Regions from separate parts of the Kocuria sp. ZOR0020 genome, predicted to be linked through region 3. Evidence: predicted binding sites of a transcription regulator. Region 3 holds the regulator's gene; each other region holds the start of a gene.
What was found. Region 3 encodes HrcA, which represses chaperone genes, less so after heat shock. Its sites were predicted from a motif close to TTNGCACTCGNNNNNNNCGAGTGCNAA; they were not measured.

Region 1: groL (chaperonin GroEL) is a predicted target of HrcA. The motif match lies at 1,470-1,496, and genes of this name have one in related genera.
Region 2: groES (co-chaperone GroES) is a predicted target of HrcA. The motif match lies at 1,108-1,134, and genes of this name have one in related genera.

The regions. Positions count from the first base shown of each region.
Region 1 is NZ_JROX01000237.1:936-3,207, reverse strand. It holds gene groL (chaperonin GroEL) at 1-1,306, opposite strand, end outside; gene L979_RS12345 (GNAT family N-acetyltransferase) at 1,586-2,263, opposite strand; gene L979_RS12340 (LytR C-terminal domain-containing protein) at 2,266-2,272, opposite strand, start outside.
Region 2 is NZ_JROX01000055.1:4,399-6,670, forward strand. It holds gene groL (chaperonin GroEL) at 1-560, opposite strand, end outside; gene groES (co-chaperone GroES) at 566-862, opposite strand; gene L979_RS04005 (siderophore ABC transporter substrate-binding protein) at 1,368-2,272, shown strand, end outside.
Region 3 is NZ_JROX01000109.1:46,355-48,626, forward strand. It holds gene dnaJ (molecular chaperone DnaJ) at 1-924, opposite strand, end outside; gene hrcA (heat-inducible transcriptional repressor HrcA) at 955-1,968, opposite strand; partial or broken gene L979_RS07290 (DUF3097 family protein) at 2,219-2,272, shown strand, end outside.

The DNA of each region.
Region 1 (2,272 bases), on a different contig from region 3:
TGGCCTCGTCACCGTCCAGAGCCAGCTTCTCGAACGCGGTCTTGCCTGCCTGAATCAGAGCCACGCCACCACCGGCGACGATGCCCTCTTCCACAGCGGCCTTGGCGTTGCGCACGGCATCCTCGATGCGGTGCTTGCGCTCCTTGAGCTCAACCTCCGTTGCGGCACCGGCCTTGAGTACTGCCACGCCGCCGGCCAGCTTGGCCAGGCGCTCCTGCAGCTTCTCACGGTCGTAATCGGAATCGGAGTTCTCGATCTCGGCACGGATCTGGGCCACACGGCCTTCGATCTCTTCCTGGGTGCCGGCGCCGTCGACGATGGTGGTCTCGTCCTTGGTGACAACCACCTTGCGGGCGGTGCCCAGCTCGTCCAGGGTTGCGGTCTCCAGGGAGAGGCCGACCTCCTCGGTGATGACCTGGCCGCCGGTCAGGATGGCGATGTCAGCCAGCTGAGCCTTGCGGCGGTCGCCGAAGCCGGGGGCCTTGACGGCCACGGACTTCACGGCACCGCGGATCTTGTTCAGCACCAGCATGGCCAGTGCTTCACCCTCGACGTCCTCGGCGATGATCAGCAGCGGCTTGCCGCCCTGCATGACCTTCTCCAGCACGGGGACCAGATCCTTCACGGCGGAGATCTTGGAGTTGACGATCAGGATGTAGGGATCCTCCAGGACAGCTTCCTGGCGGTCGGTGTCAGTGACGAAGTAACCGGAGAGGTAGCCCTTGTCAAAGCGCATGCCCTCGGTCAGTTCCAGGTCCAGCCCAAAGGTGTTGGACTCCTCGACCGTGATGACGCCTTCCTTGCCGACCTTCTCCATGGCCTCGGCAATGAGCTTGCCGATCTCGGGATCGGCGGCAGAGATGGACGCGGTGGCGGCGATCTCTTCCTCGGTCTCGATCTCCTTGGCGGAGGAGAGCAGTTCCTCGGTGACGGCAGCCACGGCCTTCTCGATGCCGCGCTTCAGGGATAGCGGGTCCGCACCGGCGGCCACGTTGCGCAGGCCCTCACGGACCAGCGCCTGGGCCAGGACGGTTGCGGTGGTGGTGCCATCGCCTGCGACGTCATCGGTCTTCTTGGCGACCTCCTTGACCAGCTCGGCGCCGATCTTCTCGTAGGGGTCCTCCAGCTCGATTTCCTTGGCGATGGAGACACCGTCGTTGGTGATGGTGGGGGCGCCCCAGGACTTCTCCAGCACCACGTTGCGGCCGCGCGGGCCCAGAGTGACCTTGACGGCGTCGGCCAGGGTGTTCAGGCCGCGCTCGAGACCGCGACGGGCCTCTTCATCGAATGCGATCAACTTTGCCATGTGTTTCGTCCCTCCTGGACGGTCAACAGACTGTGCGCCGGATCCGGTGCCCGCGACGGACGGAGCAGCCCCGCGGGATGGCCCGCACAGCACTGCTCCTCACCGGATTCAGCTGAAGTTCACTCACTGTGCTGAATTGCGCCAGCGGCCGCAGCATGGCCGCTTAGCAGTCAACTCAACTGAGTGCTAGAGCCATTATTGGCACTCGGAGCAGGTGAGTGCAAACCCCTTGAGCCGGTTCGGCTCAGGTGTTCGCGGTGGGCTCACGCAGCCCTGCCCCTACGACGGCGACGACGACGCGCCGGCCTCCCGCATGGCTTCCCACTCGGTGCGCAGAATCCCGTAGATCATGCGGTCGTGGAGTTCACCGCGGACTTTCCGGGCCTGGCGGATCCGAGCTTCTTCCGTGAAACCGAGCTTTTGGGCGACCTTGCACATGCCCACGTTCCCGCTCCACGTTTCCAGGTCCAGCCGGTGGGAGTCCGAGGACGTGAACAGGTGATCCACCCAGAGCTTCATGGCCTCGGTACCGTATCCACCGGACCAGTACTCGGGCGGGTAGATGGAGACTCCCAGAGAACGCAGGGGCATCACATGGCTGCCCTGGCCGTCGTCTTGGGACGGTTTTTCCCAGTGGTACCAGGAGACCTGGCCGATGAAGGAGTCGTCTGCGGCGTCTGCAATCACAGCCGTGGTGCGCAGATCCGGCCAGGTTCCGGCCTCCACCTGCTCACGCAGCGTGGACAGCCACCTCTGGGCGCCCTCAGCGGTGAAGTTGGGGTAGAAGGGTCCATCGAACTTCTGCCAGTCATGTTCCCCTCCCCCCTCCGGAGGCATGATCCAGGATTCGTAGACCGGGAGATCTTCTGCCCGCCAGTCGCGCAAGCGCACGCGCTGACCGGTCACAGGCCAGTGATCGGGAATGCCCTGAGGCCCTGGTTGCTGGTGGGTGGCCACGCTCAGACC
Region 2 (2,272 bases), on a different contig from region 3:
GTGACCTCGAGTTCGATCTCGGTACCCGAGCCGTCCTCGATGGTGATCACACCGTCCTTGCCCACCACGGAGAAGGCACGGGCGATCAACTCACCGATCTCCTCCGACTGGGAGGAGATGGCAGCAACCTTGGCGGTCTGCTCCCCCTCGACGGGGCGGGCGTCATCCAGCAGACGCTGGGAGACGGCCTCAACGGCAGCCTCGATGCCCTTCTTGATCTGAGCGGGAGCCGCACCGGCGGCCACGTTGCGCAGACCCTCGTTCACCAGGGCCTGGGCCAACACCGTGGCGGTGGTGGTGCCATCACCTGCGACGTCGTTGGTCTTGGTGGCGACTTCCTTGGCCAGCTGTGCACCCAGGTTCTCGTAAGGGTCATCGAGTTCGACCTCACGCGCGATGGTCACGCCGTCGTTGGTGATGACCGGGGCGCCCCACTGCTTGTCGAGCACCACGTTGCGGCCGCGCGGGCCCAAGGTCACCTTGACGGTGTCAGCCAGCTTGTCGACGCCTGCCTTCAGATGATTGCGTGCGTCTTCGTTGAAAATGAGCTGCTTGGGCATTCAGATCACTTCTCGACGACGGCGAGGACGTCGCGAGCCGGCAGCACCAGGTACTCCTGACCGCCGTACTTGACCTCGGTTCCGCCGTACTTGGAGAAGATCACGACGTCGCCTTCCTTGACGTCCATGGGAAGGCGGTTGCCGGACTCGTCGAAACGGCCGGGGCCAACAGCCAGGACCTTGCCCTCCTGGGGCTTCTCCTTGGCGGTGTCCGGGATGACCAGACCGGAAGCGGTGGTCTGCTCGGCCTCAACGACCTGGACAACAATGCGGTCTTCGAGCGGCTTGATGGAGATCGACACGATGTCTCCTTTTCTTGGACTCGAGTGTGAGTCCCAGTTGAGTTTTTGTGCTTGTCATGTCCCATCCACACAAGCTGCTGCTCCCCGGGCAAGGCAGCCACCGAACCAGGTTCGACGGCGATGCCGCGGGGATCTTGACGTGGATGTTGACCTGCGGGGGTGCCAATCGTCGTCGCGGTGCCGATCGGCCCGAATCCCATTAGCACCCTCCCAGGGAGAGTGCCAACGCTCACTGTAAGAGGCCCCTAGCAGTCGGTCAAGGCGAGTGCCAGGGGGTAGCTGTGAGCGGAATCCTGAAGCGGGAGGATTCATCCACATGACCAAGACACCAGAATTAGCGAACATGTGTATGTCTTAATTTGTCTCACATGCGATCTGACTCATCAACTTAGGCTAGCCTTCCCTATGTCATCGCGCGCACCACATCCACCGGTTGTGTCCGTGAACGCCACCTTTCACATGGCCTTCACGTACGTCTCAACCGGTTCACGCAGAAGGGATCTCCATGCTCTCCCCACGCACCCGCTGGGTGGCTCTCTCCGGTGCTCTGGCTCTGGCCCTGTCCGCTTGCGGCGCCACCTCAGACGGCAACCAGGAATCCAACGGTGAGACCACCACCGTTGAAGTTGAGGACAACCACGGCACCCAGTCCGTGGAGGTTCCGCCCGCAACCGTGGTGGCCACGGACAACCGCGTTTTCGAAACGCTGGACACATGGGATGTTGAGCTGGCTGCCGCCCCCAAGCCGATCATGCCGGACACCGTTTCCTACACGGAGAACGCAGACGTCATTGATCTGGGCAACCACCGCGAACCCGATCTGGAAGCCGTGGTGGCGGCCGACCCTGACTTGATCATCAACGGCCAGCGCTTTGCCGACTATTACGACGACTTCCAGCAGCTGACCCCGGACGCCACCCTGGTGGAGCTGGATCCCCGTGACGGCGAGCCCTTTGATGAGGAACTGAAGCGTCAGACCTCCACCTTGGGCGAAATCTTTGACAAGGAAGATGAGGCCGACCAGATCAACCAGGATCTGGATGACGCCATTGAACGCGTCAAGAACGCCTACCAGGAGGGTGAGACGGTCATGGCCGTCAACGTCTCAGGTGGCGAAATCGGCTACATCGCACCCGGTGTGGGCCGGACCCTGGGCCCGGTCTTCGAGATTCTGGGGTTGACCCCCGCTCTGGAGATCGAAGGCGCCAGTGACGACCACCAGGGTGATGACATCTCCGTGGAAGCCATTGCCGATGCCAACCCGGACTGGATCCTGGTGATGGACCGGGACGCCGCAGTCAGCGCGGATGAGGACTACACGCCTGCCGAACAGGTGATCCAGGGCTCCGAGGCCTTGAGCAACGTCTCCGCCGTCCAGGAGGGCAACGTGGTCTACATGCCCAGCGACAC
Region 3 (2,272 bases):
GGTCTGGCCGGATTGGGTTCCGGGGGCCACGCTGACTTCCTGAGGGCCGTCAAAAGTGTCCACCTTCAAGGTGGTGCCCAAGCTGGCAGCCACCATGGGCACCCGGACCACCATGTGGAGGTCATCGCCATCGCGCCGGAACGTGGGATCGTTCTGAACCCGGGTCTCCACGTAAAGGTCGCCGTTGGGGCCACCGGCGGTACCGGCCTCGCCCTGACCGGAGAGCCGGATACGGGTTCCGGTGCGAACACCGGCAGGGATCTTGACGTTGAGTTGACGCTTGTCCCGGACGCGACCCTGCCCGTAGCACTCCTGGCACGGGCTCTTGATCACGCTGCCGAATCCGTCACAGTTGTGGCAGGGTGCCACGGTCATCACGGTGCCCAGCGGGGAGCGGATGGGCTGACGGACCTGGCCGGCACCACCGCAGGCATTGCACTGTTCCGGATGGGTGCCCGGCTGGCAGCAGGTCCCCTCACACGTGGGGCAGGTGACCGCCGTGTCAACGGTGATGCGTTTGTCCGTGCCGAACACGGCCTCCTGCAGGGAGATCCGCTCCGTGATCAGGGCATCCTGGCCCTGCCTGGTCCGGGACTTGGGGCCCTGCTGGCCGCCGGCACCCTGGAAGAATGCGTCGAAGATGTCACCAAAGCCACCGAATCCTCCGGCGCCGCCGAAGCCACCACCAAATCCTCCGCCGAAACCGGCTTGACCGTTCTCATCCCCGGTGGCGTCGTAGATCCGGCGCTTCTCAGGATCGGAGAGAACGTCATTGGCATGGGCCACACGCTTGAACTCTTCGGCAGCCTCCGGTGACGGGTTGACGTCGGGGTGAAGGGTGCGTGCCTTCTTGCGGTAGGCGCGCTTGATTTCCTCAGCGCTGGCATCCCGGGCCACACCCAGTGTCTGGTAGTGATCGCTCAACGATTAGTCCGTTCCGTGTTCTTGATCAATTCATGCATCCAGCACCCGGGACAGGTAACGCGCCACTGCGCGCACTGCCGCCATGGTGTGCGGATAATCCATCCGTGTGGGGCCCAGGACACCCACCTTGGCTGATTCCTGTGGGCCGTACCCGGTGGCCACCACTGAGGTCTCCACCAGAGGGTCGGAGGCGTCATCCGCGCCGATCCGCACAGCGATTCCACGGTCGTCCTGCTGCATTTCCGAGAGCAGTCTCAGCAGGGCAACCTGTTCCTCCAGGGCTTCCAACACCGGCCCGATTGTACGAGCAAAGTCACCGGTGGAGTGGGCAAGGTTGGCTGTTCCGGCCATCACCATGCGCTGTCCAGAGCTGGAAGCGGCAAGTGCCTGCAGCGCTTCAGCCACGGCCATCAACAGCGGCCGCTGCTCCACGGGTGCCTGCAACGCGCTGGTGCCCAACAACGACGCCGCCTCCACCACCGCCCGAGCAGTCACGGCCCCCAGAACGCGGGCCCTGGCATCCAGCACCACGTGCTCGTCCACGGGTGCCGACAGGGTGATCGTCCGTTGGGACACGCGACCATCCGCAGGGATCAGCACCACCAGAACGTGATGTTCATCCATACGCACCAATTCCACGTGACGGATGGTGACCACGGCCGCGACCGGGTACTGCACCACAGCCACCTGATGCGTCAGTTGGGCCAGCAGTCGAACGGAACGCTCCATGACGTCGTCGATGTCCTCAGCGCCCTCCAGCAACGTGCGGATGGCCCGGCGCTGCGGTGAATTCAGGGGCTTCAGGGAGGTGATCTGGTCCACGAAGGTGCGGTAGCCCTTCTCCGTGGGAATGCGTCCAGCACTGGTGTGCGGGGCCATGATCAGCCCCTCCTCCTCCAACACACCCATGTCATTGCGCACGGTGGCAGAGGAAACGCCCAAGTGGTGGCGTTCCACCAGTGCCTGAGAACCGACCGGTTCACGGGAGTGGACGTAGTCCTCCACAATCGCTTGCAGCACTTGCTGGCGGCGTGGATGGTCCACGGTCTCCTCCTCCCCGGTTGGCAACGGCCGTCTCCTGACCGATTCACGATGTGGCGGTGCCTGAGCTCAGCTGCGAACAATTGGTGTTGCCATTGGCACTGTCACCGGCACAGTGCCAACGATTCTAACGGCCCGGCCAGATCTCAGCACCGGCGCCCCGTGCTTGATACGCTCGCGGCTGATTCGCGTGCCCGCGGCCCGCCGCCAGCAGATGGCACGCCTTCTTCCACCACACGAACCCAGGAGCACCATGTCTGATTCGTCTTGGGGACCCGCCAGCCTGGATGAGCTCAACCAGCGTCGT